DNA from 3 places in the Kitasatospora sp. NPDC127060 genome. Region 3 is predicted to be linked to each of the others. Evidence: riboswitches for the same ligand, from Rfam matches in the RefSeq annotation. Region 3 holds a riboswitch; each other region holds the start of a gene.
The links. Region 3 has a riboswitch for cobalamin ahead of ACFWIS_RS23945 (ribonucleoside-diphosphate reductase subunit alpha). Riboswitches for the same ligand answer to the same signal wherever they lie in the genome.
Positions count from the first base shown of each region.

Region 1: another riboswitch for cobalamin. It lies ahead of ACFWIS_RS39715 (HoxN/HupN/NixA family nickel/cobalt transporter); the one in region 3 lies ahead of ACFWIS_RS23945 (ribonucleoside-diphosphate reductase subunit alpha).
Region 2: another riboswitch for cobalamin. It lies ahead of ACFWIS_RS03105 (FecCD family ABC transporter permease); the one in region 3 lies ahead of ACFWIS_RS23945 (ribonucleoside-diphosphate reductase subunit alpha).

Region 1 covers NZ_JBHXEG010000147.1:851-10,197, reverse strand. Annotated here, with positions in the region: gene nusB (transcription antitermination factor NusB) at 1-61, opposite strand, end outside; gene efp (elongation factor P) at 66-629, opposite strand; gene ACFWIS_RS39730 (M24 family metallopeptidase) at 708-1,814, opposite strand; gene rpmG (50S ribosomal protein L33) at 2,032-2,196, shown strand; gene ACFWIS_RS39720 (type B 50S ribosomal protein L31) at 2,225-2,473, shown strand; gene ACFWIS_RS39715 (HoxN/HupN/NixA family nickel/cobalt transporter) at 2,567-3,685, opposite strand; cobalamin riboswitch at 3,717-3,911, opposite strand; gene ACFWIS_RS39710 (ArsR/SmtB family transcription factor) at 3,993-4,376, shown strand; gene ACFWIS_RS39705 (hypothetical protein) at 4,437-6,110, shown strand; gene ACFWIS_RS39700 (AAA family ATPase) at 6,143-8,143, opposite strand; gene ACFWIS_RS39695 (Fpg/Nei family DNA glycosylase) at 8,230-9,039, opposite strand; gene ACFWIS_RS39690 (AAA family ATPase) at 9,108-9,347, opposite strand, start outside.
Region 2 covers NZ_JBHXEG010000003.1:2,788-13,675, forward strand. Annotated here, with positions in the region: gene ACFWIS_RS03095 (ABC transporter substrate-binding protein) at 1-935, opposite strand, end outside; gene ACFWIS_RS03100 (ABC transporter ATP-binding protein) at 954-1,733, opposite strand; gene ACFWIS_RS03105 (FecCD family ABC transporter permease) at 1,730-2,782, opposite strand; cobalamin riboswitch at 2,879-3,024, opposite strand; gene sodN (superoxide dismutase, Ni) at 3,113-3,508, opposite strand; gene sodX (nickel-type superoxide dismutase maturation protease) at 3,695-4,138, shown strand; gene ACFWIS_RS03120 (CGNR zinc finger domain-containing protein) at 4,182-4,769, opposite strand; gene ACFWIS_RS03125 (amino acid ABC transporter ATP-binding protein) at 4,884-5,636, opposite strand; gene ACFWIS_RS03130 (amino acid ABC transporter permease) at 5,681-6,538, opposite strand; gene ACFWIS_RS03135 (ABC transporter substrate-binding protein) at 6,691-7,620, opposite strand; gene ACFWIS_RS03140 (ABC transporter substrate-binding protein) at 8,100-9,026, opposite strand; gene ACFWIS_RS03145 (NADP-dependent malic enzyme) at 9,614-10,807, shown strand.
Region 3 covers NZ_JBHXEG010000046.1:26,570-37,457, forward strand. Annotated here, with positions in the region: gene ACFWIS_RS23940 (hypothetical protein) at 1-1,023, opposite strand, end outside; cobalamin riboswitch at 1,367-1,499, shown strand; gene ACFWIS_RS23945 (ribonucleoside-diphosphate reductase subunit alpha) at 1,691-4,096, shown strand; gene ACFWIS_RS23950 (ribonucleotide-diphosphate reductase subunit beta) at 4,096-5,112, shown strand; gene ACFWIS_RS23955 (hypothetical protein) at 5,304-5,675, shown strand; gene ACFWIS_RS23960 (DUF397 domain-containing protein) at 5,729-5,947, opposite strand; gene ACFWIS_RS23965 (helix-turn-helix domain-containing protein) at 5,940-6,809, opposite strand; gene ACFWIS_RS23970 (ATP-binding protein) at 7,036-7,449, shown strand; gene ACFWIS_RS23975 (hypothetical protein) at 7,446-7,718, shown strand; gene ACFWIS_RS23980 (SRPBCC family protein) at 7,742-8,236, opposite strand; gene ACFWIS_RS23985 (LLM class flavin-dependent oxidoreductase) at 8,338-9,258, opposite strand; gene ACFWIS_RS23990 (MarR family winged helix-turn-helix transcriptional regulator) at 9,324-9,764, shown strand; gene ACFWIS_RS23995 (oxidoreductase) at 9,856-10,812, opposite strand.

The DNA of each region.
Region 1 (9,347 bases), on a different contig from region 3:
GGTCGGCCTCGAAGAGGATCTGGAAGGCCCGGGTACGGGCCTTGCTACGTGCGGCCGACACGGACTTACTTCACCCGGCCGAGGTAGCTGCCGTCGCGGGTGTCGACCTTGACCTTCTCGCCGGTGACGACGAAGAGCGGGACCTGGATCTCGGCACCGGTCTCCAGGGTGGCCGGCTTGGTGCCACCGGTGGAGCGGTCGCCCTGGACGCCCGGCTCGGTGTGCTGGATGGTCAGCTCGACGGAGGTCGGGAGCTCGATGTAGAGCACCGCACCCTCGTTGGTGGCGACCAGGGCCTCGAAGCCCTCCAGCAGGTAGTCGGCGGCGTCACCGACGACGGCCGGCTCGATGGTCAGCTGGTCGTAGGTGTCCATGTCCATGAACACGAAGTTCTCGCCGTCCTTGTACGAGAACTGCATGCCACGCTTGTCGACGTTGGCGGTCTCGACCTTGGTGCCGGCGTTGAAGGTCTTGTCGACGACCTTGCCCGTCAGGACCTCCTTGAGCTTCGTACGCACGAAGGCCGGGCCCTTGCCGGGCTTGACGTGCTGGAACTCGACGACGGACCAGAGCTTGCCGCCCTCCAGCTTGAGGACCATGCCGTTCTTGAGATCGTTCGTGGAAGCCACGGGCGCACTTACTCCTGGATATAGCTGTCAAGGAACCAAGGGTTCGCGTCCTGCCGCCGACGGCCTTCGGGGCCGCCGTCACAGGGCGAGGAGCTCCTTGGTGGTGATGGTGAGCAGCTCGGGCCCGCCCTCCTCGAGGGGGCGCACGACGAGCGTGTCCTCGATCCGGACCCCGCCCTTGCCCGGGAGGTGGACTCCTGGGCCGACGGTGACCGGCACGCGGCTGTCCAGTTTACCCATGTCCGACGGACCGAGGCGCGGCGCCTCCCGGATCTCCAGCCCGATGCCGTGGCCCACGGGGTGCGGCGAGGCCTCGGCGTGCCCGGCCGCCTCCAGGACCTGCCGAGCGACCCGGTCGGGTACGCACTGCTCCACCCCCGGACCGAGCGCCTCCCGGCCCGCCCGCTGGGCCCGGAAGACCAGCCGGTGCAGCTCGACCTGCCAGGGCGCGGGGGCGGCCCCGATCACGAAGGTCCGGGCGGTCGAGACCCCGTAGCCGCGGTACTGGGCCCCCATCACCACGGTGAGGAAGTCGCCCTCCTCCACCCGGCGGTCGGTCGGCTGGTGGGCGGGCTGGCCGGAGTGGCTGCCGGTGCCGACCGACACCGGGAAGGCGGCCCGGTCGGCGCCGTGGTCGATCATCCGGCGCTCCAGCTCCATCGCCAGGTGCCGTTCGGTCCGGCCGACCAGGATCGACTCCAGCAGCTCACCGAGCGCCTGGTCGGCGATCTCGGCGGCGATCCGCAGATCCGCGATCTCGTGCTCGTCCTTCACCACCCGCAGCCGCTCCACCAGCTGGCCGAGGTCGGCCAGCCGGGCCCCCTCCAGCAGGCCCGCCACCGCCCGGTGCCGGGTGACGGTCAGGTCGTGCTCCTCCACCGCCAGCCCCCGCACCCCCAGCCGGCCGGCCGTGGCCGCGGCGGCCAGCGCGGTGTCCGCCCCGGCCGGCACCAGCACCTGGGTGACGTCGGGGGTGATCAGGTGCTCCCCCGAGTCGTCCGGCGGCAGGTCGTCCGGCAGCGTCAGCAGCGCCCGGTCCCGGGTCAGCAGCAGGGTCGCCCCGCAGGGCGCGCAGCCCGTCAGATACCGCACGTTCGCCGCCCGGGTGATCAGGGCCGCCTCGGCCCCGGCCGCACCGCAGTGCTCCCGCACCCGCTCCCGCCGCCCCGCGTACGCATCCGCCATGCGTCGAGCCTACGAACCCCCAGCCCGAACCGCCCGCCGAGCGCCCCCGACGGATGCCCCGGCACTCCACTGCGCCCCGCGCGCCCCGGCGCCCCTGGCGTCCGGGAATGGGCAGGGCGGAGGTCACGTTGAAACAGATGAAAATGACTTCCATTTCGATGTAAGGTACCGACCCAGCCCCCGAACCCCGCACCACCAGACCCCAGGAGGACGCCCGATGGCCCGCAGCGAACTGCGCCCGGTGATCAAGCTCCGCTCCACCGCCGGCACCGGCTACACGTACGTGACCCGCAAGAACCGCCGCAACGACCCGGACCGGATGGTCCTGCGCAAGTACGACCCGGCCGTGGGCCGGCACGTCGACTTCCGCGAAGAGCGCTGACCGCACGAACCCCCGGAGGAGCCCAGCCATGAAGCCCGGAATCCACCCCGCCTACCGCCCGGTCGTCTTCCGCGACAAGGTCGGCGGCCTCGCCTTCCTCACCCGCTCGACCGCCACCGGTGACCGCACCGTCGAGTGGGCGGACGGCAACACCTACCCGGTGATCGACGTCGAGATCTCCTCGGCGAGCCACCCCTTCTACACCGGCCAGTCCCGGGTGCTGGACACCGCGGGCCGGGTCGAGCAGTTCCGCCGCCGCTACGGCGACCGGCACTGACCACAACGCCGGAACGGCGCCTCCCCTGGTCGGGGAGGCGCCGTTCCGGCGTGCGCGGGCAGGGGCTCAGCGCGGCGGCCTGGCCACCGGGCCCTAGGACTGCCGCTCGGGCGTCCAGCGCTTCTCGACGCCGGCCAGCTTCCAGTAGCCGATGGCGATCGCCCACACCACCACGAACAGCCCCGCGATCGCGTAGCCGACGTTGTCCAGCGAGACGTCCGCGATGAACCCGGTCACCGGATCCGTCAGGTCGAGCTTCTCGTGCAGCACGCCGACCAGCTCGATGGTGCCGATGATGAAGGCCACCGCGATCGACAGCCCGGTGATGGTCAGGTTGTAGTACACCTTGCGCACCGGGTTGGAGAAGGCCCACTGGTACGCGAAGTTCATGAACGTCCCGTCCAGGGTGTCGAACAGGCTCATCCCGGCCGCGAACAGCAGGGGCAGGCAGACGATCGCGTACCAGGGCAGTCCGGCCGCCGCGCCCGAACCGGCCATCACCATCAGGGTGACCTCGGTCGCGGTGTCGAAGCCCAGGCCCAGCACCATGCCGACCGGGAACATCTGCCCGGGCCGGGTGATCGAACGGGTCGCCCGGTTCAGGATCCGGGCCATGAAGCCTCGCGAGTCGAGGTGCTCCTCCAGCTCCGCCTCGTCGTACTTCCCGGCCCGCATCGAGCGGAACACCTTGAGGATGCCCACCAGCGCCGCCAGGTTGAGCGCCCCGATCAGGTAGAGGAAGGCGCCGGAGGCCGTGGTGCCGACCAGCCCGAGCCACTTGTGGGTGGCCGAGTCGTGGTCCATCAGGGTGTTCGCCAGCTGGGCGCCGCCCGCCACCAGGGCGGCCATCACCACCACCATCGAGGAGTGCCCGAGGGCGAACCAGAAGCCCACCGAGACCGGCCGCTTGCCGTCCGCCATCAGCTTGCGGGTGGTGTTGTCGATCACCGCGATGTGGTCGGCGTCGAAGGCGTGCCGCATGCCCAGGGTGTACGCGGTGATGCCCAGGCCGACCCCGAACACCTGGGTGCCGACCTGGTAGCCGTGGGGCGCGACCAGGAAGACCAGCGTCCCGAAGGCGGCCACGTGCATGGCGAGGATCACCCCCATCAGCCCGGCGGTCCGGAGGGTGTCCTCGCGCTTCCATCGGAAGGTGGGCAGCACGGAGGGGGGCGCCGCATCGGCGGGAGGGGCAGTTTCGGGCAGGGTCATCTCGGGATCACGCTCCAGCACCTCGTGGAATGACTTCGTGAGATGCCGTGGCCGGTCTCCTGGCTTACGGGGCTTCCGGACCCGCCTTCCCAGGCGCACGAGGCGCCCAGTGGCATGTGGGTCCGGACAACTGTCCCCCGATCACAGTGGCGAGGGCCGCTCCGGACTGGGACCTGTTGAGGGTCCGTCACCGGTCTTCCCGAGCACCACGGCGGGGAACACCGTAGGGGTAGCACCACACCCCCGCAAGGCTGCGCACCTGTGCAGGTGTCCAGGATCACAGGTGGTGAGCTGCCAGAATGTCCGCATGCATCTCGTACCGGCCGACCGCGCGGGCCACCGCACCATCGACGGACACCGGGTCTGCGAGGCCATCGCCGCCATCGGGGACACCGCCCACGTCCGGTCCTGGGCCGAGCGGTTCTCCCTGCTCTCCGACCCCGGACGGCTCGCCCTGCTGCTCGCCCTCCACCGGGCCGGCCCGCTCGCCGTGAGCGACCTGGCGGTCGCCACCGGCATGCGCGACCCGGCCGTCTCCCAGGCCCTGCGCCTGCTCCGCACCGCGGGCGTGGTCACCGGCGACAAGGACGGACGCGTGGTGCGCTACCAGCTCGTGGACGACGCCATGCGCCCCCTCCTCGACGAGTGCGCCGCCGCCGAGCACGACGAGCCGACGGCGGCGGCGGGCTGACGACCCGACCGACCTCCGACAAACCACGCCGAGACGCGGCCGGATGAGTACGATCACGATGTGCCGTCCCACCCCCACGTCTGGCCCGCCGACCGCTGGAACACCCGCCCGGTCAAGGCCCGCGTGCTGGCGGTCGCCCGCACCCTCACCTCAGCGACCCGCGTCCTGGACGTCCTCGCTCTGCTGAACCCGGACGGCATCGAGCGGTACTTCACCGTCAACCCCGGCTCCGCGTTCGCCGACCGCGCCTTGGACGAGTACCTCCACGGCCTGCCCGGCTACACCGTGCTCGACTGGGAGGACGCCGTCCGGCGCCGCTTCGACCTCGCCGTCGCCTGCGCCGTCCACGCCTCCATGCACCGCCTGGACGCCCGCCTGGTCGTCCTCCCGCACGGCGCCGGCTACAACCGCCTGGTCACCGAGTCCACCGGCGACACCGTCACCGCCGCCGGCCTCTCCCGCAACGAACTCACCCACCGCGGCCGGGTGTTCGTCGACGTCCTCGGCCTCTCCCACCCCGAACAGCTGGACCGGCTGCGGACCTCCTGCCCCGAGGCCCTGGACGTCGCCCGGGTCGTCGGCGACCCGTGCTTCGACCGGATCCTGCGCAGCGAACGCTCCCGCGACGGCTACCGCGCCGCGCTCGGCGCCGTCGACGGCCGTCGGCTCGTCGTCGTCAACTCCACCTGGAGCGAACACTCGTTATTCGGCCGCCACCCCGACCTCCCCCAGCGTCTGGTCCGCCGGCTGCCCGCCGACGAGTACACCGTGGCCGTCGTGCTGCACCCCAACATCTGGAGCCGGCACGACCCCGAGGCCCTGCTCGACGACGCTCGCCGGATGGGCCTGCGCCTCATCCCGCCCCACCAGGGCTGGCAGGCCGCACTCGTCGCCGCCGACTGCCTGATCGGCGACCACGGCTCGGTCTCCGTCTACGGCGCCGCCCTGGCGCGCCGCACCCTGCTCGTCGCCACCGGAGCCGCCGAACTCGACCCGCACTCCCCCAGCTACGCCTTCGGCCAGGCCGCGCCCGCACTCGACCCCGACGGCGACCTCGCCGCCCAGCTCGAACACGCCCTGACCACCGACCCGGCCGGCCTCACCTACCTCACCGACCGCTCCCTCGCCCACCGCGGCACCTCCGCCCGGATCCTGCGCCCCCTGCTCTACTCGTTCCTCGACGGCCTCGACGAACCCCCCGGCGAACCGGCCCTGCCGCCCTACCCCCGGCCCGTCTCCCAGCCCGGAAGCACCGACCGGCCCACCGCGTACGACGTCGAGGGCAAGAGCGAGGGGACGGAGGTCAGCCTGCGGCGCTACCCCTTCCGCCCCGACGACCACACCCCGCGCGGCTTCCACGCCCTCACCGACGACCACCCCGGCGACGCCCTGCGCTACACCGCCGAAGTCCTCGCCCGCACCGAGCCGTACGCGGAACTCCCGGCCACCCACTGGCTCGCCGGCACCGCCGCCGAACTCCCCGGCCTCGCCGTCGCGGTGGCCGCCCTCGGCCCGGCCCGCCACGTCCTCCGGCTGCGCACCGGGCTGCTGCTGGAGGCCCGCGCCGAACCGGCATTCGCGGACCCCGACCCCGTCCTCGACCCGCTTCTGCTCGGCTCCGCCGTGGCCTGCTGGCTCGCCGACGGCGGCGACCCGGGTGCCCTGCCCGAGCACGGCCTCACCATCCGCACCGGCGAGCACCGCACCCGGGTGGCCTTCACCACCGGGCCCTAGGAGCCCGGGGACCGCCAGGACCACTGGGGCCGCTAGGGCCGCCAGGAGGCCAGTTCCCGCAGCCGCGCCCGGCTGTGCTCGGCCAGCTCCGGGTCGTCCAGCTCCTCGGCGAGCGCGACCAGCAGGACGTGGGCCTGGGCCTCCTTGGGGTACGCCTTCCGCTCCCGGGCCCGGCGCACGCAGTCGCCGGCGTGCTCGACCGCCAAGTCCAGCTGCCCGAGCGCCCGGTGGGCCCCGGCCCGGACCAGCGGCAGCTTCATCAGCATGTCGTCGTCCCCGGTGTCCACCGCCAGCTCGGTGGCCCGGGCCAGCACCGCCAGCGCCTCCTCCGGCCGCCCGTCGGCGATCAGCGCCTGCGCCAGGTTGTAGCTCTGCACGATCTCGCCGTGGGCGTCGCCCCGGTTCTCGGCCAAGGCCAGCGTGAACCGTTCCACCGCCTCGCCCGGACGGCCGTCGGCCAGGCACAGCAGGCCGTCCGTCTCGTGCAGCACGCCCACCACCCGGCGCTCGGCCACCAGCGGCAGCTGCTCCGCGGCGAGCGCCAACTGCTCGGCGGCCGGCCCGTACTCCCCGCGCTCGTAGTGGGCGCGGGCGAGCTGGTTGCGCATCCGGACCACCGCGTCCGGCTGGTTGTCCCACTGCGCCGATTCCACGCCCAGCCGGTGGGTGGCGATCCAGTCCTGGTAGAGCTTGCGGCCGTGGTAGAGCGGCCACAGCGACTCGCAGAGCCGCCACACCTCGCCGTGCCACCGCTGTTCGGCCGCCGCCTCCACCACCGCGCGTAGATTGGCCCGTTCGGCGTGCAGCCACTCCAGGGCCGCCGCCCCGGAGCCGAAGCCGGGCAGGCCCGCTCCGCCGGGCTCCTGCAGCCGCAGCCGCCGCCCCATCGCCCGGTCGGCCAGCGAGGAGCGGCCCCGGTAGTACGCCACCACCCGGGCCAGCAGGTCCACCCGGCCGGGGAGTTCGCGCGTCCGGCCGTAGGCGTGCAGCCGCACCACGTCATGGGCGCGGAAGCGGTCCTCGGCATCGGCGTCGAGCACCTCGTCCACCAGGTGTACGGCGCGCAGCTCGGCCAGCGCCTTCGCGGGGCTCTCGACGCCCGCCGCGCGGGCCAGTTCGGCCGAGACGAAGGGGCCGGGGTGCACCCCGATCAGCCGGTACAGCGCCCGCCCCTGCGGCGACAGCCGCTCGTACACCGCGTCGTAGGTCGGGCCGAGGCCGTTCTCCTCGTCCTCCAGCACGGCCAACCTGCCCTCCCGGTCGCGCAGTTCGGCCACCACCCGGCCGACCGCCAGGTGTTCCCGGTCCAGCAGCTGGCTCCCGACCGCGTTCAGGGTGAGCGGCAGCCCGCCGCACTCCTCGACCAGCTCCGCCAACTCCGCGTCGGTGCCCCGCCCGACCCCCAGCCACCTGCGCACCAGCTCGGCGCCGGCGGCCGCGCTCAGCGGCCCGAGCTGCCGCACCTCGGCACCGTCCGTCCGCAGCGCGGGCAACCGGCGCCGGCTCGCGACCACCACCAGCCCGCTGGACGGGAGCAGCGCCCGGACCTCGGCGGCGTGCTCGACGTTGTCCAGGAAGAACAGGCAGCGGCGCTCGGCGGTGACCGTACGGAACTCGGTGAACCGCTCGGCCTCCGCCGCCGGGGGTTCGCTGCCGAGCGCCCGCAGGAAGCCGGCCAGCAGCTCCGGCAGGTCCACCCCGCTCTGGTGCCGGTAGGCCAGCAGGTCCGCGTAGAGGTCCCCGTCCGGGAAGCGCGCCCGGTGCTCCTCGGTGAACTTGGCGATCAGCTCGGTCTTCCCGACCCCGCCGAGTCCGGTGAACACCACGATCCCGAGCCCGCCGGCCTCGACCCGGCCCAACGCCTCGACCAGCGCGGCGAGTTCCGGCTCGCGATTGACGAAAGGGCCGTGCGGCGAGCGGACCTGACGGGGCCTGGGCACCGGATCCGACTGGTGGAGGTGCAACGACCCGATGTCGCCGCCCACCTGGACCACGTGCCCGCCCACCGTGGCGCCTGACACGGTGTTCGTCACCTCGCGCCGATCCATCCGCCTGCTCCCTCCGGCCGGTCGGGCCCAGCCTACGGGCTGGGCACCCGCCCGGCGGGCGGATCGGCCGCTCAGGCCGCCTGACAGGTGGGGCACCAGAACAGGTTGCGGGCCGCGTGCTCCTCCGTCCGCACCTCCGTGCCGCAGACCAGGCAGGGCATCGCGGCGCGGCGGTAGACGTACACCTCGCCGCCGTGGTCGTCCACCCGGGGCGGGCGGCCCATCGCCTCGGGGGTGTGCTCGGGGCGGACGGTGTCGATCCGGCCGGCCGCGACGCCCTCGCGCATCAGGGCGACCAGGTCGGCCCAGATCGCGTCCCACTCGCGGCGGGTGAGGTCGCGGCCGGCCCGGTGCGGGTCGATGTGGTGGCGGAACAGCACCTCGGCGCGGTACACGTTGCCGACCCCGGCCAGCACCTTCTGGTCCATCAGCAGCGCGGCGACGGTCGTGCGGCTGCCCGATATCCGGCGCCAGGCGGCCTCCGGGTCGGCGTCGGCGCGCAGCGGGTCGGGGCCGAGCCGGGCCGCGACGGCGGCCTTCTCGGCCTCGGTGATCAGCTTGCAGGTGTTGGGACCGCGCAGGTCGGCGTAGCCGTCGTCGTTGGCCAGCCGCAGCCGGACCAGGCCGACGGGCTCGGGCTCGGGACCGGTGCCGAAGGTGAAGCCGCCGTAGAGACCGAGGTGGACGTGCACCCAGGCACCCTCCTCGAAGCCGAGGAAGAGGTGCTTGCCGGTGGCCTCCGCGCCGGTGAGCAGCTGCCCGTCGATCGCCTTGGCCTCGTCGGCGAAGCGGCCCTGCGGGCTGGAGACCCGCACCGGGCGACCGCCGAAGGCCGTACGGTTCTGGCCGGCGAGGCGGTGGATGATGTGGCCTTCCGGCACGGGCTTCAGCTCCCCGGGTGGTTCTGGCGGGACCGCTCCATCATCGCAGCCGCCACCGACACCCCGGTTCAGCGGACCGGCATGCCCATCAGCCGGGCCAGGATGACGCGGTCCAGCTCGGCGGCCGTGCCGGCGACGTCCAGGTACGAGTTGTCGATGATCGGCAGCCCGGAGTTGTACCAGCCGGCCATCCGCCCGTGGATGCGCGCCACCTCCTCGTCGCCGAGCCGCCGGGTGCCGCCGCGGCGGGCGTTGCGGCGCAGCACCGAGTCCAGGCTGGGCAGCAGGACGACCGGGATCATGCCGGG
Region 2 (10,888 bases), on a different contig from region 3:
TCGACCAGGTCGACGTAGTCCATGACGAAGATCCGGTCGTTCTTGACCGCGGAGACCCCGGCCAGCGGCGGGAAGGACGTGAGGAACGCGCGCTTCTCCTCGGCGCCCGGGGTCCCGTAGTCGTTGATCACGATCACCTCGGGGTCGCGCCGCACCACGCTCTCCCAGCCGGCGGTGACCCAGGTGTCGGCCACGTCGGCCATGATGTTGGTCCCGCCGGCCTTCGCGATGATCTCGTTCGCGGCGGCGAACCTCCCCGCGGTGTACGGCTTGTCCTGCCCGCTGTCGTACAGGAAGACGGACGGGCGGCGCTCGGCGGCCGCCACGGCCGCCACGGCGGCGACGGTGGCCCTGGACTCGGCGATCAGCTTGTCGGCGCGGTCCTTGACGTCGAAGATCTCGCCGAGGTTGGCCAGGTCGGTGTAGAGCGCGTCCAGCGGGTCCATCACCCCGCGCTCGGAGCCCTTGCCGCTGCGGCAGGACTCGCTGAGCACGTAGGACCCCACGCCGAGAGCCCTGAAGGCCTGGGGGGTGACCCTGCTGCCCTCGTCGAAGCCGTAGTGCCAGCCCGCGAACACCAGGTCGGCCCTGGCGTCCAGGGCGATCTCCTTGGTGAGCACCTTCCTGGAGAGCCAGGTGGTCTGCTGGTAGCCGTCCTTCCACGGCACCTGGTCGACCCGGCCCTTGTCGTCGGGCATCACGTAGCCGGCCATCCGGTCGGCGAGGCCGAGGGAGAGCATCAGTTCGGTGATGTTGACGTCGTTGGTCACCACCCGGGCGGGCTTCTGCGCGAAGGTGAGCTTCTCGCCGCAGTTCTCCACGGTCACCGGGTAGTGGGCGGAGGCGGAGGCGGCCCGGCCCGGGGCGATCTCGGCGCCGCAGGCGGTCAGTCCGAGGGTGAGCAGGGCGGTGGCGGCAACGGCCTTGGTGCGCATCGGAGTTCCTCGGGGGGATCAGGAGAGACGGTCGAACAGCAGCTGGAGGGCGCCGGTCCCCGGGTGCCGGACCGGGGTGGCCCGGACGCCGAACACCTCGGCCAGCAGCGCCGGTCGGAGCACCTCGTGGGGCTCGCCGGAGGCGACGATCCGGCCGGCCGCCAGCACGTACAGCCGGTCACAGTGGCCTGCGGCCAGGTTGAGGTCGTGCAGCGCGGTGAGCACCGTCGGCCCGGCCTCGCGGGCGATCGCCAGCACCTCCAACTGGTGGGCGATGTCCAGGTGGTTGGTGGGCTCGTCCAGCACCAGCAGCCGCGGCTCCTGGACGAGGGCGCGGGCGATCAGCACCCGCTGCTTCTCGCCCCCGGACAGGCTCAGGAAGCCGCGCTCGGCGAGGTGGTCGGCCCGGACCTTCCGCAGCGCGGCCGCGCAGCGCTCCCGGTCCGACCCGGTCGGGCCGCCCGGGCCGCGTCGGTGCGGCAGCCGGCCCATGGCGACCACCTCGGCCACCGTGAAGTCGAACTCGGCGGGGTGCTCCTGGGTCAGCGCGGCCACCCGGCGGGCCGCCTCGCGGGCGGTGAGGGCGTGCAGGTCCTCGCCGCCCAGCCGGACGGCCCCGCCGGCCGGCCGCAGCACCCGGTAGACGCAGCGCAGCAGGGTCGACTTGCCGCTGCCGTTCGGGCCGATCAGCCCGACCACCTGGCCGGCGGCGGCCGTCAGGCTCACCTCGTGGACCAGCCGGGCACCGGCCAGCTCCACCGAGACGCCGTCGACGGCGAGATCCTGGGCGCCGCTCATCGGGCACCCCCGAAGGCCTGGCCGCGCCGACGCATCATCAGCAGGAAGGCGGGCACCCCGAGCACCGCGGTGAACACCCCGACCGGCAGTTCGGCGGGCGCCAGCAGGGTGCGCGAGGCGATGTCCACCCAGACCAGCAGCAGAGCTCCGGCGAGCGGCGCGATCACCAGCACCCGGCGGTGCCCGGCGCCGACCAGCATCCGGGCCAGGTGCGGCATCAGCAGCCCGACGAAGCCGATCGCCCCGCTGACCGCGACCACGGTGCCGGTGACGGCGGCGGTCACCACGAACAGCTCCCGGCGCAGCCGGTCCGGGTCCACGCCGAGCGAGGCGGAGGTCTCGTCGCCCATCGCGAGCGCGTCCAACCGCCCGGCGGCGCAGGCCAGGTGGGCGAGCCCGGCCAGGACGGTGCAGGCGGCGATCGGCACCGAACCCCAGGTGGCGCCGCCGAGGCTGCCGAGCAGCCACATCATGGCGTCCCGGGCGGCCTCGGCGTGGTCGGCGGAGAAGACCATCAGGGTGGTCAGGGCGGAGAAGCCGTAGGAGAGCGCGGTGCCGGTGAGCACCAGCCGCAGCGGGGTGAGCCCGTACGCGGTGCGGGCGGTGAGGTAGACCAGCACCATGGCGACCAGCGCGGAGCCGAACGCGGAGACGGAGATCGCCCACACCCCGAGCGAGGCGAAGGCGCCGAGCAGCAGGACGGCGTTGGCGCCGACGGCCGCGCCGGAGGAGATGCCGAGCACGAAGGGGTCGGCGAGGGCGTTGCGCACCAGCGCCTGGACGGCGACCCCGGTGGCGGCCAGTCCGCCGCCGACCACGGCGGCCAGCAGGGTGCGCGGCAGCCGGAGCTCCCAGACGATCGCGTACGCCGCCGCCTCGTCGGCGTCCAGCCGGCCGGCCGTCAGTCCGGCGGCCAACAGTCGCAGCACGTGGGGGAGTTCGATGCCGGAGGCGCCGAGGGCGACCCCGCAGACCAGGGAGAGCAGCAGGGCGACGCCGAGGCCGGCGGCGAGCGGGAGGGTCGGTATTCGGCGAACGGGATCACTCACGTGCGGTCGCGCCTTGCCTCGGGCCGCAGGGCGTGCCGGGGCGGGCGCCGGCCGGGGGCGTGCCCGGGCGCCGTCCCCTCGCAGTCCGCGGCGAGTCGTCGGGAGTCCAGCGACCGAGGGCGATCGGGCTGGCGCGGCCGTACGGATACGGACCGTGCTCACCGTTGCGGGTCAGCGCCGGATTCTCACCGGACTTCCCCCTCGGACGCCCTGGCAGCATAACAGCCACTCAGGGCAGGCAACCCTTACCGGTGGTGGGTCGCACGTGAACGCACGGCCGCCCCCGTCCGACGGTGCGGACGGGGGCGGCCGGCTGGCGACGCGTCAGGCTCAGGCCTGCTTGGTCTCCCAGAAGATCTTGTCGACCTCGGCGATCAGGTCCAGCAGGGCCTGGCCGGTGGCCGGGTCCGTGGACGCCTTGGCGGCCGAGGCGGCCTTCAGGGTGTCGTTGATCAGCTGGTGCAGCTGCGGGTACTTCTCGAAGTGCGGGGCCTTGAAGTAGTCGCTCCACAGCACCGAGATGTGGTGCTTGACGGCCTCGGCGCGCTGCTCCTTGATGATGATGGCGCGGGCGCGGAAGTGCGGGTCCTCGTTGGCCTGGTACTTCTCCTGGGTGGCCTTGACCGACTCGGCCTCCAGCTTGGCCTGCGCCGGGTCGTACACGCCGCAGGGCAGGTCGCAGTGGGCGTGAGCCGTGGCACGAGGTGCAAACAGACGAGAGAACATGGGAGTCCTTCCTTAGATCGTCTTCCCGCGCCCGAGATTACCCTTCCGCTCCCGGGGTTTCGCGATCGGGCGGTGGGCCTAGGGCAAAAGGCCGACCCGGAACCGGGGTAATCCGGACATCAAACGGATGACGGCCCGTACGGCAGACTGGGGCGGTCGGACCGGGCGGATCCGGGAGGAGGAGTCGTGGCGCGGAGCACGGAGCCGAAGGGCGGTGCGGGGGGCGGCGCGGTGCCGTTCGGGCTGGTCGACGTGGCGGGCCCGTCGATGGTGCCGACCCTGCGCGAGGGCGACCAGCTGCTCGTCCGCTACGGCGCGCCGATCCGGCCCGGCGCGGTGGTGCTGTTCCGGCACCCCTTCCAGCAGGACCTGCTGGTGGTCAAGCGGGCCGCGGAGCGCCGCCCGGAGGGCTGGTGGGTGCTGTCCGACAACCGCCCGGTGGACAGCGACAGCCGCAGTTACGGCCCCGTCCCGGACGAACTGGTGCTCGGCCGGGTGCTGCTGCGGCTGCGCCCGAGCCCGGCCTGGCTGGCGCCGGGCCGCGGGCTGGAGCGCCTGCTGCTCGGCCCCCGGCTGGCCCGGGTGCCGGGCCTGGCCCGCCGGCTCGGGGTCTTCGTCGAGGAGCTCTAGGGTCTGCCCGGCGTCGCGCGCCCGGCAGGATCCGCCGAGGCCCCTAGCCGCCCGAGTGCAGCGCCGCCTCGGCCTCCTGGCGCTTGCGGGCCCGGTACGCGGCGACGTTGGCGCGGGTCGCGCAGCGGTCGGAGCAGTAGCGGCGGGAGCGGTTGGTCGAGGTGTCCAGGTAGGCGTTGCGGCAGGGCGCGGCCTGGCAGATGCCGAGCCGGTCGGCGCCCAGCTCGGTGAGGTGGACGGCCAGGCCCATGCAGGCGACGGCGCTGAAGTGGGCGGTGGCGGTCGGTGAGTTGTCCGCCAGGTGCAGGTGCCAGCGCGGCCGGCCGGCGTCGTCCAGGTAGTCGTGCCCGGAGACCAGCGGGCTGACGGGGTACTCCATCAGCAGGCTGTTCAGCAGGTCGACGCCCCGGATCTCGTCCCCCTCGGCGGCCGCCTCGAACACCCCGCGCAGCCTGGTCCGCACCGCCCGCAGCCGGGGCACGTCGGACTCGTCGGCCAGCGCGGCGGCGCGGGAGGAGTCGGAGAACAGGGCGCGCACCGCGTCCACCGAGGTCAGCGCGTCGGTGCCGCGCTCGGGTTCCTCGGTGTTCACCAGCCGAACGGCGAGGTCGGCGTACGAGGCGAGCTCCACGGCGGTCCTTCCAGAGGTGTCGGTAACGGGCTGATTGCTTCCAGCCTATTACCCGGCTGGGAAAAACGGCGGCGCCCGGCAGGAAGCTGCCTGCCGGGCGCCGGGCGTACGGGCTCAGAGGACCTTGGAGAGGAAGGCCCTGGTGCGCTCGTGCTGGGGGTTGGTGAGCACCTCGCGGGGGTTGCCGGACTCGACCACCACGCCGCCGTCCATGAATACCAGCGCGTCGCCGACCTCGCGGGCGAAGCCCATCTCGTGGGTGACGACCACCATCGTCATGCCCTCCTCGGCCAGGCCGCGCATGACGTCCAGGACGTCGCCGACCAGCTCCGGGTCGAGCGCCGAGGTGGGCTCGTCGAAGAGCATCAGCTTGGGCTTCATGGCCAGCGCGCGGGCGATCGCCACGCGCTGCTGCTGGCCGCCGGACAGCTGCGAGGGGTAGTTCTTCGCCTTGTCGGCCAGGCCGACCCGCTCCAGCAGGGCCATCCCGCGCTCGCGGGCGTCGGCCCGGCTCTCGCCCTTGACCTGGACCGGCGCCTCGATGACGTTCTCTATGGCGGTCATGTGCGGGAACAGGTTGAAGTGCTGGAACACCATGCCGATGTCCCGGCGCTTCGCCGCGACCTCGCGGTCCTTCAGCTCGTGCAGCCGGCCGGCCTTCATCTGGTAGCCGACGAGTTCGCCGTCCACCGAGAGGAGGCCGCCGTTGATCTTCTCCAGGTGGTTGATGCACCGCAGGAAGGTCGACTTGCCGGACCCGGAGGGACCGACCAGGACGAACACCTCGCCCTTCTTGACCTCCAGGTCGATGCCCTTGAGCACCTCCACCAGGCCGAAGGACTTGCGCACTCCCTGGGCCTCGACCATCGGGGCGACTGCGGCGTCCTTCGGCTGCGGCTTCGTCAGATCGGTCATACGTGGCCACCTCCTTCGAGGCCGGGCACCACGTCGTCCTTGGCCGGCGGGACGGGCTGGCCGGCGAACAGGCGGCGCAGCCGCTGCAGCGGCGTGGGCGGCAGCACCCGGTTGGCGCCGCGGGCGTAGTGGCGCTCGATGTAGTACTGGACCACGGTGAGGATCGAGGTCATCAGCAGGTACCAGATGCTGACGACGATCAGCAGCGGAATGGTCTGGAACGTGCGCGAGTAGATGTTCTGCCCGGCCCGGAGCAGCTCCTCCAGGGCGATCGACGAGACCAGCGAGGTGGTCTTCAGCATCGAGATGGTCTCGTTGCCGGTCGGCGGGATGATCACGCGCATGGCCTGCGGCAGGATGATCCGCCGCATGGTGTTGAACTGGCTCATGCCCAGCGCGTGCGCGGCTTCGGTCTGGCCGAGCGGCACGGACTGGATGCCGCCGCGGACGATCTCCGCCATGTACGCGGCCTCGTTGAGGCCGAGACCCAGCAGGGCGGCGACGAACAGCGGGATCGCCTCGTTGGTCGGCTGGGACCAGAAGGCGGGGCCGAACGGGATGCCGATCGAGATGTTGGCCCAGAGGGTGCCCAGGAAGTTCCAGAACAGCAGCTGGACCAGCACCGGTGTGCCGCGGAAGACCCAGATGTAGAACCAGGCGGTGCTGGAGAGCACCGGGTTCGGCGACAGGCGCATGATCGCGAGGATCACGCCGCCCGAGACGCCGATCAGCATGGAGAGGAAGGTCAGTTCGAGCGTGACGCCGAGGCCGTGCAGGATCGAGGAGTCGAAGATGTAGGTGCCGACGACGTCCCACTGGAACTGGGGATTCGTGGTGAGGGCGTGGATCAGCATGGCCGCGAGGAGCGCGACGACTGCTGCCCCGACCCAGCGTCCGGGGTGACGGACCGGGACGGCCTTGAGGGTTTCGGGCCGTCCCGGGTGCGCCGACCCCTGGTCGGAAGATTTCACTGTGTGGCCTCAGGGGTTGTGTTCAGACAGCGGGATCAGCTGGTGGCGCCGTTGATGACGGACTTGTCGATCGCGCCCGCCTGCACGCCCCACTTCTCCAGGATGCTCTTGTAGGTGCCGTCCGCCATCAGCGACTGGACGGCGCCCTGGACGGCCTTGGAGAGCGGCGAGCCCTTCGGCAGGACCGCGCCGTAGGGGGCGGTGTCGGTCACGTCGCCGACCTTCTCCAGCTGGCCGTTGGTCTGCTTGATCGCGTAGTCGACGACCGGGGAGTCGGCCAGCATGACCTGGTCACGGCCGGAGACGAGGGCCTGGGTGACGTCGGTCTGCAGGTCGAACTTGTCGCCGTCGTTCGGGATGGTCGGCTTGCCGGCCTTGGTGCAGGCGGGGTTGATCGTGTCGGTGATGTCCTTGGCCTGCGTGGTGCCGGTCTGGACGGCGACCTTCTTGCCGCAGAGGTCCTTGGGGTCGATCTTGTCGGGGTTGCCCTTCTTGACCGCGGCACCCGTACCGGCGCTGAAGTAGGTGACCATGTCGACCGACGCCTCGCGCTCCTTGGTGTCGGTGAAGGAGCTCATGCTCATCGCGTACTTGTTCCCCGTGATGCCGGGGATGATCGCGTCGAAGGTGGCGTTCTGGATGTCGGCGGTCAGGCCGAGCTTCTTGGCGATCGCATTGGCCAGGTCCACGTCCATGCCGACGATGGCGCCCTTGTCGTCCTTGAACTCGTTGGGCGCGTAGGAGGCGTCGGTGGCGACCACGATCTTGCCGGCGGCCTTGACGTCGGCCGGAACGAGCGCGGCCAGCGACGCGTCGGCGGTCACGGCGGGGACCGACGCGCTCGCGTTGACGCCGGTGGAGCCGGAGGACGACTTGCTGCTGCCGCAGCCGGTCAGGACGAGGGACACCGAGACGGCAGCCACGCCGGCCGCGAAGAGGCGGGTGCGCTGGGTACGGACGGTCATGAGGGGGATCTCCTCCTGGGGAGAGAAATCGGGCGGAGCGCGCCGCGGGAGCGGCGCACCGGGGCAGCTGGCCGTACGAAGCCGTACGGGTGGACATGTCGCTGTACGTCGTCGTACGTGCATTGCCGGGTGGTGCAGTTGCCCGGGCGCAGGGGGCCGCCCGGGGTGGTGCGGGTACTGCTTCCGCCACCCTCCGCCGAGGTGGACGTCGACCTGAACCGCCTCGACCCAGTGGCCGACTCGATCCGAGATGGGGGGAATCCTGCCATCTGATGACGGTCAGATGGCCCTCATCCAGATCAAAATCGGATAACGAGGGCTCATGCTGTCCGCTATTCGGACGGATCGCGTGCCCCTGTCACGCTGTGTATAAGTATGCAGATCCGCCTGTGCTCCCTCGGGAAGCCCCGCCGCTGCCCCGCCGCTCTCGCTGCCGTGCCCCTGCCGTGCCCCGGCCGTGCTCCCGTCGGCCCGCGGGCTCAGATCCCGCCGTTGACCACCGCGTTCTGCGCCGCGCCCGCGCTCACGTTCCACTTGCCGAGGATCTTGTCGTACTCGCCGCTGCGGATCAGCTGGTCCACCGCCTTGGACAGGGCGTCGCGCAGCTCGCTGTCCTCCTTGCGCACCGCGATCCCGTACGGGTTGGAGGTGGACTGGGCGCCGGTCACCTCGAAGCGGCCCCCGCCGTCCATGGTCTTCGCCGCGTAGGCGGCCACCGGGAAGTCGTTCAGCCCGGCCGCGGCGGTGCCGGCGGACACCTCGGCCAGCGCCTTGGCGTCGGTGTCGAGGCGGTGCACCGTCAGCTGCTTGCCGGTGCGGGCGCAGACGGCGACCTGCCGGGTGGCGACGCCGTCCTGGGTGGTGCCCTGCTGGAAGGCGATCGTGCGGCCGCACAGGTCGTCGAGGGTCCGGATCCCCTTCGGGTTGCCCTTCGGGACGACGATCGAGGTGCCGGCGATGAAGTAGTCCACGAAGTCCACGCCCGGGTTGACCTGCTTGCCGTCGGCGTCCAGGCCCTCGCGGCGCTGGCGGACGTCGCTGAGCGCGGACATCGCCACGTCGAACTGCTTGCCCTGGAGGTTCGGTATCAGCTTGTCGAACGGGGTCTCCACGAACTCGACCCGTACGTCGAGGATCCGGCCGAGGGCGGCGGCGAGCTCCGGGTCCAGGCCGGCCGGCTTGCCGTCCGGGCCGCGGAACTCCACCGGCGCGTAGTTGACGTCCATGCCGATGCGCAGCACGCCGGCCGAGCGCTGGGCCTTGGGCAGTTTGCCGCGGATGTCCTTGACCGGGTCGCCCGCGGCGGCCTGCCCGCCACCGCCGCAACCGGTGAGGAACAGGGAACCGGCGGCGGCCAGTGCGGCTGCGGCGACGGACCGACGGCGGGCGGGGCGGAGGTGAGGCATGAGGGATGCTCCTGAGGGCGGAACCGCGGTCACCGCGGTGTCGCGCCGGTGTACGCGGGATGGCGGACATGCGATCCTGCCATCCCGCCCTGCCGGGCCCGGCGGCGGGTGTGTCAGAATTCGGTACCGGGTGACCCCCGAACGCTCGAACCAGACCGACGAGCCCCGACAGGCTCGGGGTGCTCAGGACCGGAAGTCATCACGTGGCTCCGTATCCGGGGCGCCGGATCCCCTACGGGTCTGCGTTCACTCCTGCGGGTGCGCGTGTCTCAGCGCCGTTGCCGCCGCCGGAGCTCGGTGCTTCCGACACCGGGCCCCAGTCGACGCGACAGCACGGCGGTGAACGGTGCGTGACGAGGACGAAAAGGCATAGGTGCGATGCCTTTGTCCGACCTACGCTCGGCCCGGCAGCACAACGCGGACAAGACAAGACCCCATAAAAAACCCTCATCCGAGGGCGCCACCCGACGGCAGCGCCCCCGCCCCGACCCCGGGTCCGCTTCGGCGTACCCGGTTTCCGGCTTCCGGTACGGGGCGCCCAGCCCGTCGGCCGCGCACCTCGCCAGAACAATGACGAAGAGGTCATCGTGGCAGCGGAGATCATCAGCAGCACCCAGGACACCGACGATCCGGTCGACGCCGTTTTCGCGCTCCACCGCGGCGGCAAGATGGAGATCCGGGCGACCGTGCCGGTGCGCGACGCGGACGACCTGTCCCTCGCCTACACCCCCGGTGTGGCCCGGGTCTGCACGGCCATCGCCGAGCAGCCGGAGCTGGTCAACGACTACACCTGGAAGTCCAACACCGTCGCGGTGGTCACCGACGGCACCGCGGTGCTGGGCCTCGGCGACATCGGCCCGGAGGCCTCGCTCCCGGTGATGGAGGGCAAGGCCATCCTGTTCAAGCAGTTCGGCGGGGTGGACGCGGTGCCGATCGCGCTCGCCTGCACCGAGGTGGACGAGATCGTCGAGACGGTGGTCCGGCTGGCCCCGTCCTTCGGCGGCGTCAACCTGGAGGACATCTCCGCCCCGCGCTGCTTCGAGATCGAGCGCCGGCTCCAGGAGGCCGTGGACATCCCGGTCTTCCACGACGACCAGCACGGCACCGCGATCGTCACCACCGCCGCCCTGTGGAACGCCGCCAAGGTGACCGGCCGGGAGATCGGCTCGCTGCGGGCCGTCATCTCCGGCGCCGGCGCGGCCGGCATCGCCATCGCCAAGATGCTGCTGGCCGCGGGCATCGGCGACGTCGCCGTCTGCGACCGCAAGGGCGTGGTCTACCGGGGCCGCGAGGACCTGACGGACGTCAAGGCCGAGATCGCCGAGCTGACCAACCGTTCGGAGCTCAAGGGCTCGCTGGCCGACGCCCTGGCCGGCGCCGACGTGTTCATCGGCGTCTCCGGCGGCACCGTGCCGGAGGAGGTCGTGGCGACCATGGCCGAGGGCGCGTTCATCTTCGCGATGGCCAACCCCAACCCGGAGATCCACCCCGAGGTCGCGCACAAGTACGCGGCGGTCGTCGCCACCGGGCGCAGCGACTTCCCGAACCAGATCAACAACGTGCTGGCCTTCCCGGGCATCTTCGCCGGCGCTCTCCAGGTCCGGGCCTCCCGGATCACCGAGGGCATGAAGCTGGCGGCCGCCAAGGCGCTGGCCGCGGTGGTGGCCGACGAGCTGACCCCGCAGAAGGTCATCCCCTCGCCGTTCGACGAGCGGGTCGCCCCGGCGGTCACCAAGGCCGTGGCCGAGGCCGCCCGTGCCGAGGGCGTGGCCCGGGCCTGACGCGGTGCCGGGGAGCGTGCCCGCCACGGCGGGCCGCTCCCCCCCCCCGGCCCCCCCCCCCCCCCCCCCCCCCCCCCCGCC
Region 3 (10,888 bases):
GGCGGCCCCCGGGGTGCCCTGCGAACCGGGCGTGGCGGAGCCCGCCGACTTGGCCCGCTGGAGCAGCTGACCCTTCACGTGCTCGGCGAACCCGGAGGACGCCGCGGTCGCGGTGGCGTCGGGGGTGTTGCCGCCCTTGGCCGTGCCCTCGACGGTGAAGTAGGCGTACCGGCCCAGGCTGCCGTGCGCGCCGGTGCAGCCGGGGTTGGCGCAGAACGCCGGCGCGCCCGGGGCGGGCAGGCCCTTGAGCTGCCCGGTGAAGTTCTTCATCGCGGTCTCGGCCTGGATCTTGTGGTCGAAGACCGCGACGCCGACGGTCACCGCGCTGTCGCCGGAGACGTACGTCGCCCGGAGCACCTTCTGGCAGCCCTGGTCGCCGAGGACCTTGCCGAGCCCGCCGGTGGTGGAGTTGCCGTCCCAGCAGGGCTGGTCCAGCGAGACCACGGTCCGGTTCCAGGTCGCGCCGTTGATCGTCACCTGCAGCGCGGAGAACAGCGCCCCCGCGTCCTGCGGCGCCGGGTCGGTGGCGACCTCCCAGATCGGCTTCGACGGGTCGTCCGGCTGACCGCCCTGGGACGCGCTCGGCGAGCCGGGGGTCGGCTTGTTCGAGGCGGTGGCGACCGCACCGCCGGCGGCCTTCTTCGGGTCGTCCTTCTTGCCGAGCAGCAGCACGCCGCCCGCGACCGCGCCGCCCACCAGGACGACGGCGGCCACGATGCCGATGACCTTCACCCGGCGCTTGCGCTTGCCGTCGGCCTCGTTGCGGTTGGCCAACGCCTCCCAGTCCGGCTCGACGCGCTGCGGCGGGACCGGCTGGGGCGGGACCTGCTGCGGACCCGGCTGGGGCGGACCCGGCTGCTGGGGCGGCTGCTGCTGCCACTGCGGCTGCGGAGCCGGCGGCTGGACCGGCTGGGGCACCGGCGGGACGGGCTGGGAGAACGGCTGCGCGGGCGGCGCCACCTGCCCGTAGGAAGCCGGCGGCGGGCCGAAGCCGCCGCTCGGCGGCGGTACCGGACCCGGCACCACCGGCTGCTGATTCTGTACGCCCCCCGGCCCGGCGGGAGGCGTCCCCTGCGGCCCGTGCCCAGGTACGCCAGTTCCGTCGCTCATGCGCCCAGATCGTAGGGCATCCCCATGACGGCCCCTAGGCCCGGTGACCGTTCCGTATCGAAACCAGGACGCGGGGCGCGTCGGGCGGGGCCATCCGGAGCTCCGGCCGGGGGCTCCGGACGGACCGTCACGCCGTGCCCGCGGCGCGCCTCCGGGCCTCGGACGGCCACGAACCGTCGCCCGCCCAGGCACCGCCGGTCATCGCACCAACACGCCACGCCGCACTACATGTGGTGTCGCATCGAGGAGACACCACTACATGTATGCTCGCTTCTGCTGTCGATGCAGGGGAACCCGGTGCGATTCCGGGACTGCCCCGCAGCGGTGTGCGGGCGGCTCCAGCAGCCGTACCGCGAGTCCGAGTACCTGCCGAACAGTGTGCGCCACGGCCCTCCCGCAGAGGCCGCGCCGGCACCAGAACGACCCCTCCGGGCCTCGCGGGCGGGCCGGGGAGACACCTCGCGCGACGCTTTTTTGCGTTCGCGCCGTGCTCCCCTGCCCACATCGGCCCGGGTGACCCCGATCACGCCGCCGATCGCCGCCAGGAGAGAGCGCCTTGACCACCGCTGCCTCAGTCACCCTGCCCACCCAGGGCACCGGTACCGCCTTTGTCGACCCGACGGTCTCCGACCCCGGCGGCGCGCTGCTGCGGCTGCTCACCGACCGCAGCGCCGACCTCCCCGAGGTCGACCCCGGCCATGTCGCCGCCGCCGCGCTGCGCGGCCGCCACGCCGGCTCGGACTTCGCCGAGCTGCGCGGGCTGGCCGTGGACGCCGCCGCGTCGATGATCGCCGAGGACCCCCAGTACTCGAAGCTGGCGGCCCGTCTGCTCGCCCTGGAGATCGTCGACGAGGCGAACGGCCAGGGCTCGGTCTCCTTCTCCGCCTCGATCACCGTCGGCCACGCCGAGGGCCTGATCGGCGACACCACCGCCGCCTTCGTCGCCAAGCACGCCGACACCCTCGACGCGCTGATCGACACCGCGGGCGACGACCGCTTCGAGTACTTCGGCCTGCGCACCGTGCAGTCCCGCTACCTGCTGCGCCACCCGATCACCCGCAAGGTGATCGAGACCCCCCAGCACTTCCTGCTCCGCGTCGCCTGCGGCCTGGCGGTCGGCGACTCCGAGCAGTCCGTGCGCGAGGTCGCCGAGCTGTACGGCCTGATGAGCCGCCTGGAGTACCTGACCTCCTCGCCGACGCTCTTCAACTCCGGCACCCGGCACCCGCAGATGTCCAGCTGCTACCTGCTGGACTCGCCGCTGGACAACCTGGACTCGATCTACAACCGCTACGCGCAGATCGCCCGCCTCTCCAAGCACGCCGGCGGCATCGGCCTGTCGTACTCGCGCATCCGCTCGCGCGGCAGCCTGATCCGCGGCACCAACGGCAAGTCCAACGGCATCGTGCCGTTCCTGCGCACCCTCGACTCCTCGGTCGCCGCCGTCAACCAGGGCGGCCGCCGCAAGGGCGCGGCCTGCGTCTACCTGGAGACCTGGCACGCCGACATCGAGGAGTTCCTGGAGCTCCGCGACAACACCGGCGAGGAGGCGCGCCGCACCCACAACCTGAACCTGGCGCACTGGATCCCGGACGAGTTCATGCGCCGCGTGAACGCCAACCAGGACTGGTCGCTGTTCTCCCCGGCCGACGTCCCCGAGCTGGTCGACCTGTGGGGCGCCGAGTTCGACGAGGCGTACCGCAAGGCCGAGCTGGCCGGCAAGGCCGTCCGCACCATCCCGGCGCAGACCCTGTACGCCCGCATGATGCGCACCCTGGCGCAGACCGGCAACGGCTGGATGACCTTCAAGGACGCCTCCAACCGCGCCGCCAACCAGACCGCCCTGCCGGGCCGCACGGTGCACTCCTCCAACCTGTGCACCGAGATCCTGGAGGTCACGGACGACTCCGAGACCGCCGTCTGCAACCTCGGGTCGGTCAACCTCGGTGCCCACGTGGCCGTCGGCGCCTCCGCCGACGACCTGGTCAACGCCATGGACTGGGAGCGCCTCGACGCCACCGTCCGCACCGCCGTGACGTTCCTCGACCGCGTGGTGGACATCAACTTCTACCCGACCACCGAGGCCGGCACCTCCAACTCCCGCTGGCGGCCGGTCGGCCTCGGCGTGATGGGCCTGCAGGACGTCTTCTTCAAGCTGCGGATCGACTTCGACTCCGCCGAGGCCGCCCGCCTGTCCACCCTCATCGCCGAGCGCATCATGCTCACCGCGTACGAGCGCTCCGCCGACCTGGCCGAGCAGCTGGGCCGCCACGAGGCGTACGGCGAGACCCGCGCCGCCCGCGGCGAGCTGCACATCGACCACTTCCCGACGGCCGCCCCGCAGTGGACCGACCGCTGGACGGCGCTGCGCGCCCGCATCGCCGAGACCGGGCTGCGCAACTCGCTGCTGCTCGCGATCGCACCGACCGCGACCATCGCGTCCATCGCCGGCGTGTACGAGTGCATCGAGCCGCAGGTGTCCAACCTGTTCAAGCGCGAGACGCTGTCCGGCGAGTTCCTCCAGGTCAACCCGTACCTGGTGCGCGAGCTCAAGGAACTCGGCGTCTGGGACCAGCAGACCCGCGACGCCCTGCGCGACGCCAACGGCTCGGTGCAGGAGCTGGGTTGGCTGCCGGAGGAGGTCCGCTCGCTGTACCGCACCGCGTGGGAGCTGCCGCAGCGCGCCCTGATCGACCTGGCCGCGGCCCGCATGCCGTACCTGGACCAGAGCCAGTCGCTGAACCTGTTCATGGCGGCGCCGACCATCGGCAAGCTCAGCTCGATGTACGCCTACGCGTGGAAGGTCGGTCTCAAGACCACCTACTACCTGCGCTCGCGCCCCGCGACCCGGATCGCCCAGGCCGCCTCCGGCACCGCCCGTGCCGCCGCGCCGGTGCCGGTCAACACCCCCACGCTCACCCCCGAGGAAGAGGCCGCGCTGGCCTGCTCCCTGGAGAACCCCGAGTCCTGCGAGGCCTGCCAGTAATGACCGCCGACGACCGCAAGATGCTGCTCGACCCCGGCTTCGAGCTGACCCTGCGCCCGATGCGCTACCCGTCGTTCTACGACCGGTACCGCGACGCGATCAAGAACACCTGGACCGTCGAGGAGGTGGACCTGCACTCGGACGTCGCCGACCTGGCGAAGCTGAGCGAGGGCGAGCGCCACCTGATCGGCCGGCTCGTGGCGTTCTTCGCGACCGGTGACTCGATCGTCGCGAACAACGTGGTGCTGAGCCTCTACAAGCACATCAACTCCCCGGAGGCGCGGCTGTACCTGAGCCGTCAGCTGTTCGAGGAGGCCGTGCACGTCCAGTTCTACCTGACGCTGCTGGACACCTACCTTCCGGACCCGGAGGACCGCAACGCGGCCTTCGCCGCGGTGGAGAACATCCCCTCCATCCACCAGAAGGCCCAGTTCTGCTTCAAGTACATGAACGCGGTCGACCACATCGACTCGCTGCAGACGAAGGAGGATCGGCGGGCGTTCCTGCTCAACCTGATCTGCTTCGCGGCGTGCGTCGAGGGCCTGTTCTTCTACGGCGCGTTCGCCTACGTGTACTGGTTCCGGAGCCGGGGCCTGCTGCACGGCCTGGCGACCGGCACCAACTGGGTGTTCCGCGACGAGTCCATGCACATGGACTTCGCCATGTCGGTCGTGGACACCGTCCGCGAGGAGGAGCCCGACCTCTTCGACGACGAGATGGCCAAGCAGGTGACGGAGATGCTGGAGGAGGCCGTCGCGGCCGAGCTCCAGTTCGCCCAGGACCTCTGCGGCGACGGTCTCACCGGGATGAACACCGATTCCATGCGCCAGTACCTGGAGGCCGTGGCGGACCAGCGCCTGGCCCGCCTCGGGATGCCGATCCGCTACGGGTCGACCAACCCGTTCGGCTTCATGGAGCTCCAGAACGTCCAGGAGCTGACCAACTTCTTCGAGCGCCGGGTGTCGGCGTACCAGGTCGCGGTCGAGGGCTCGGTCTCCTTCGACGACGACTTCTAAAGCAGCGTCGTTTCAGCAGCACACAGCGGAGCCTCCCTCGTGGCGGCTCCGCTGTGTGCTACCCGGTACTCAGGGGGAGTAGCCCAGGCATGCCCAAGCTCCAACAGCGTGTGATCGACGGCCCGTTCGGACCGATACAGATCAGTCATGACCGCTGGCCGTCCGTCGTAGCGCGAGTGTCCGGGGCAGGAATGCCCACCGTCACGGTGGTGCCCGACCGCGACTACGGCGCCATGAACATCAACGGCCAGAGCGTCCCGACCACCCGGAAGTCCCGCACCCGTACGGCAGTTCTGGGCGATCGCACCTACGAGCTGAAGGCGACCAGCCTGCGCCGGGCGGAGCTGCGACGCAACGGGCAGCTCATCGCCCACGCCCACGGCACGTACCGGTCGTACGCCCCGGGAAAGTCCATCCCGGGCCTGGACGCCAGGGTCACCTGGTCCCACGGCATCGACCCGACGGACGTGGCCGTCGGACAGGCCATGGTGGTCGGCTTCGGCGCCGGCGCCCCGGGCGCCGTCCTGCGGACCGTCTTCTTCTGGGTCGACAACTTCAGCTGAGCGAACAGTGGTGCCCCGCACGGCCACAGCCCGTGCGGGGCACCACTGTTATGTCAGTCGGCCGAAAACTCCCCGGACTTGACCCCGGAGAGGAAGGAAGCCCAAGCCTCAGCCGGGAAGAGCAGCGTCGGCCCGTCCGGGTCCTTGGAGTCCCGAACCGGTACGACTCCCACGACGCCTATGGCTATCTCCACGCAGTTGCTCTGCGCACCCGAGAACGATGACTTTCTCCAGATGAGGCCAACAGCCGCACCCTGAGGGACGCTACTCATCGCTGTGCTTTCCTTTCGCAATGCGTTCGATGAACGCAATCGACTCCTTGCGCGGCAGCGACTCGGCCAGGGCCCGCCGGAACAGGTTGGAGTACTTGAAGACCTCGCCCGGCTCTTCGATGTAGAGCGTGCTGAGGAGACTGTCCACATAGACGACATCCGTCTCCGTGCTCTCCGGGAAGCTCAGAATGACGAGTGGGCCGAACAGCGCCGCATGAACATCCGATTCCTCCGGCAGGACCTGGATGTTGATGTTGGGGCGGCCCGCCATGGCGACCAGGTAGTCCAGTTGCTCTCGCATCACCTCCCGCCCACCAATCCGGTGCTTCAGCACGGACTCCGACAGCACGACCCATAGCCGAAGAGGTGATTCGCGCGTCAAGACCGATCGCCGCTCCAGCCGGACCTTCGTCAGCTGCTCGACCTGCTCGACGCTGGCATCCTCTATCTGCGCCCGGACAACAGCCCGGGTGTAGTCCTCTGTCTGCAAGAGGCCCGGAACCAGGAAGGTTTCCACGCTGTAGGCGTCCGAGGCATCAGCCTCCAACGAGATGTAGTCGGCATAGAGCGGCGACAGCGCGTCCGAATATCTGTCCCACCAGCCGCGCAGACGCCCCTCCCGCGACAGCTCCTCCAACCGACTACGCACCGCCCCGTCCGTCACCTCATAGAGGTCGAGCAGCAGCCGGAGATCCACGAGCCTGATACCGGACTGTGCAGCCTCGATCCGGCTGATCTTGCTCTCGGCACAATCCAGCTGCCTGGCCGACTGAGCCATCGTCATCCGCGCAGCAACCCGCAACTCCTTGAGGGTTCGAGCGAGCCGTCGCTGTCGAACCGTCGGATTCCTGTTCACCGGCACGCGTTGACCTCCCAGCCGTATGTGCGCTGCCAGTCTGCCGCCCTCCGCACGGGACAACAATCTTTGATCGATTCCAAAGTCGAGACTTGCACTCCAGAAGACATGGGGCGCATGCTACTCAACGTAGTCCGCTAGTCGACACATCGTGATCATGGCGGGCTTTCACCGGGCATCCCCATGCCTTCTTCAGCCGCTTTCACCTGCACACTCCAGAGGTGACCCCGCCATGCGTGAACAGACCTGCTGGCTCCCCCGACACCCCAAGTCCCCCCGCAACGCCCGCCAGGAGCTCCGCGAGTTCCTCCTCCCCCACCCCTCCGCCGAACCCCTCCTCCCCACCGGCGAGTTGCTCCTCTCCGAGCTGGTCACCAACGCCGTCCGGCACGCCCGCACCCCGCGCGGACGCCTGATCTTCGTTCGTCTCCAGCTGCCCTCCCCCACCGCCCTCCGCATCGAGGTGCACGACGCCGACAGCGAGAAGCCCGCGCCCCACCCCACCTCCCTCACCTCCGAGACCGGCCGAGGCCTGCTCCTCGTCCAGCAGTTGGCGCAGAGCTGGGGCTGCTGCCCGCGCAGGGGCGGGATCGGCAAGTTCGTCTGGTGCCACATCACCGCCTCCGCCGAGGCGGTCGCCGCGTGAGCGCCGTCCGGGCCGGGATCAGCGGCATCCTGCTGCCGACCGTCTTCCCCAGCCTCGACCACGCGCTGCCGGTCCTCTGGGACCACGTTCGCCGGCGCCCGATCCGCGCCGCCCACCGGGACTTCATCCGCCTCTGCATCGGCCCGGGCGGCGGCAACGGCGTCGCGGAGTGCCTCTCCCGCGGCGGCCGCTGGTCCGTCACCCTCTACATCGGCGACATGGCCGACTGGACCGCCCACCCGATCACCATCACCACCCACCGCGCCTGAACTCCCCTGCCCCCGCCAGGCGTTCACGCCGGGCGGGGACGACCGCGTCGGCCGGCGTCCCCCGCCCCGGCCCACCGCCCCGCACCGAGCTCGGCGTCGGCGGCGGCGAGGATCCGGCTGAAGGTGTGCGCGATGAGGGGCTTCGCCAGGAGCCGGGTGAGGGCTGCGCCGAAGGGCAGGCGGACCTGGAAGGTGGTCGTCCACGCGACCTCCGTCCCCCCGGCGACCTCGGTGAAGGTCATCCGCCCGAGTTCGTGCCGGGACGGCGGCAAGCTGCGCTCGACCGTGTAGTCGAAGTCGTACGGCGGGTTGTACACGGTGACCCGCTCGCGGAACCGGCCGATCGCCCAGGTGTGCACCCGCACCGCCCCCACGCCGTACGGCGCACCGGCGCCCGGCCGGGCCAGTCGGGCCCGGAGGATGAGCGGGGAGCGGGTGTAGTTGGTGGTGGTGGCGCACCAGTCGAACACGTCCTCGATCGGTGCGGCGATGACGCGTCGAACGGTCAGGGTCTCCATGGTCGTTCCCCTCTCTCGGCCGGCCGTGGCGCGGCCGTCGGCGACCGCGCCCGACAGGTGGACCGGGGAACGTCGGGAAACGTGACACGGAGGGCGCGCCCTCACCCCTGCCGCAGCGGCCGGATGATCTCCTCCACCAGCCACCGCGCCGCCCCCGCCGGGTACGGCCCGCGCAGGCTGAGCACGATGTGCGTGAAGCCCGCCGCGATCAGCTCGGCGATGACGGCGCGATCCCCCGCCGGGTCGTCGTACGACACGATGTACTGCACGGAGCGGGTGATCTCCGCCGGGTCCCGGCCGATCGCCGCGCAGTGGGCGTCGAGGACGCGACTGCGCTCGACGACGCGCTCGACGCCGTTGTGCGGCGGCCCCGGGACGTTCCAGATGTCGGCCTGTTCGGCGACCAGCCGCAGCAGCCGCGTCCCCCAGCCTCCGATGAGGATCGGCGGCCCGGGGCGCTGGACGGGCTTGGGCTCGTTCCGGTTGCCGGTCAGCCGGTAGTACCGGCCGTCGTGGTCGAAGACGTCCTCGGTCCACATGCCGCGCAGCACTTCGACGGTCTCGGCGAGCCGGCCGATGCCCTCACCGGGCGGCACCAGGTCGAATCCGTACCCGGCGTACTCCGCCAGGGCGGGGTTGTCCCCCGCGATCCCCCCGGCCCCGGCCGGCTGGTGGGTGCCGCCGACGCCCAGGCCCATGACGAGGCGCCCACCGGAGATGACGTCGACCGTGGTGGCCATCTTCCCGAGCAGCGCGGGGTGCCGGAGGCGGTTGCTGGTGACCAGCAGGCCGAGCCGGAGCCGGGTGGTGCGGGCGGCGAGGGCGCTGAGCAGGGTCCAGCCCTCCAGCACCTCGCCGCCCTTGGGACCGGCGACGGGCATCAGGTGGTCCCACAGCCAGGCGTCCGCGATCTCGGGCAGGTCGTCGGCCTCCCGCCAGACGCGGAGGATGTCCGCGTAGGGGACCCGCATGGGGGTGGTCTTGATGCCGAAGGTGACAGCGGGTAAGGCGAGTTGACTCATATTCATCATCCTAGCAAATCATCAGCATCACTGACTATCAATCGCACGGAGATACCCTGACCCCCATGACCAGCGACGCAAGCCCCGACGACCTCCTGTCGACCCGCCTCGGCTACCTGCTCAAGCACGCCCACCTGCGCTACGCGGAGGCGTCCGCCCAGGCGCTGGCGCCCCTCGGCCTGGACGGCCGCGAACTGGCCGTACTCGCCGTGCTCGCCCCCGACGTGCCGCTCTCCCAGCAGGAGGCGGCCGCCAGGCTGGGCGTCGACCGGACCACGATGGTCACCCTGGTCGACGGCCTGGAGTCCAAGGCCCTCGCGGAGCGCCGCCGCAGCACCGAGGACCGCCGCAAGAACATCGTCCAACTCACCCCGGAAGGGCGGAACTTGCTCCGCCGGGCGGAACGCGTCCGGATCGAGGCCGAACAGCGCTTCCTGTCCGCCCTGCCCGCCGCCGAGGCCGAGGCCCTACTGCGCTCCCTTCGAACGCTCGTCACCGAACCCTGACGCCCGACACCGAGCCCTGTCGCCCGGCACCCGGCACCCGGCACCCGGCACCCGGCACCCGACGCTCACCGGGCCGGGCCGGGCCCCGGACTCAGACACCCGCCGGCAGGCCGAACCGGACATCCGTCAGCCGCTCCGACAGCTCCCACAGCCGTCGCCCGGTTTCCACCTCGACGGCCCTCGGGGCCAGTTGGACCACCTTCGGCGCCCCGCGCAGCTCCCCCATCCCGCCCGGTCCGATGAACTGCCCGCTCGTCGCCCCCGGTTCGGTGGCCGCGAACAGCTGGGGCAGCGCGCCCTGCTCCGAGGACTGGGCGAGCGGGAGCAGGATGCGCCCGAAGAGCAGTTTCACCACTCCGACCGAGCGGGCCGGGATGTTGGTGGCCGCGTAGCCGGGGTGGGCGAGCACGCTGCGGACGGGGCTGCCGGCCAGGGCCAGCCGCCGGTGCAGCTCCCACCCGAACACGGCGTTGGCGAGCTTCGACTGGTTGTAGTAGCCCATCGGGGAGTAGGCACGCTCGCCGGTGAGGTCCTCGAAGAAGATCCGCCCCTGCCGGTGGTTGGCCGAACTCACCGTGACCACCCGGGAGTCGGGCCCCGCCGCCAGCAGGTCGAGCAGCAGCCCGGTGAGCGCGAAGTGGCCGAGGTGGTTGGCGGCGAACTGGAGCTCGTGCCCCTGCGGGCTGAGCGTGCGGGGCGGCGCCAGCACCCCGGCGTTGTTCACCAGGACGTCCGGGCGGACGCCGTCCGCGCGCAGCCGCTCGGCGAAGGCGCGCACGGAGTCCAGGTCGGCCAGGTCGAGCCGGCGCACCTCCAGACGCCCCTCCGATCGCCCCTCCGGTCGCGCCTGCGGCTGCCCGGCAGTGATCTCCGCGACCGCCCGCCGACCCTTCTCCTCGTCGCGTACGGCGAGAACCACCCGGCCGCCGCGACGGGCGATGGCGCGGGTGGTCGCCAGTCCGAGGCCGCTGTTCGCCCCGGTGACGACGAACACCCGCCCCGCCTGGTCCGGAATCCGTTCGGCACTCCATGCCTGATGCTTCGCCATGCGTCACACGTTGCCCTCCGTGTCACCAAGTGTCAAGCTCGGCATCGAGCGCCGAAGAAGCCCCCGCGTGTAACAT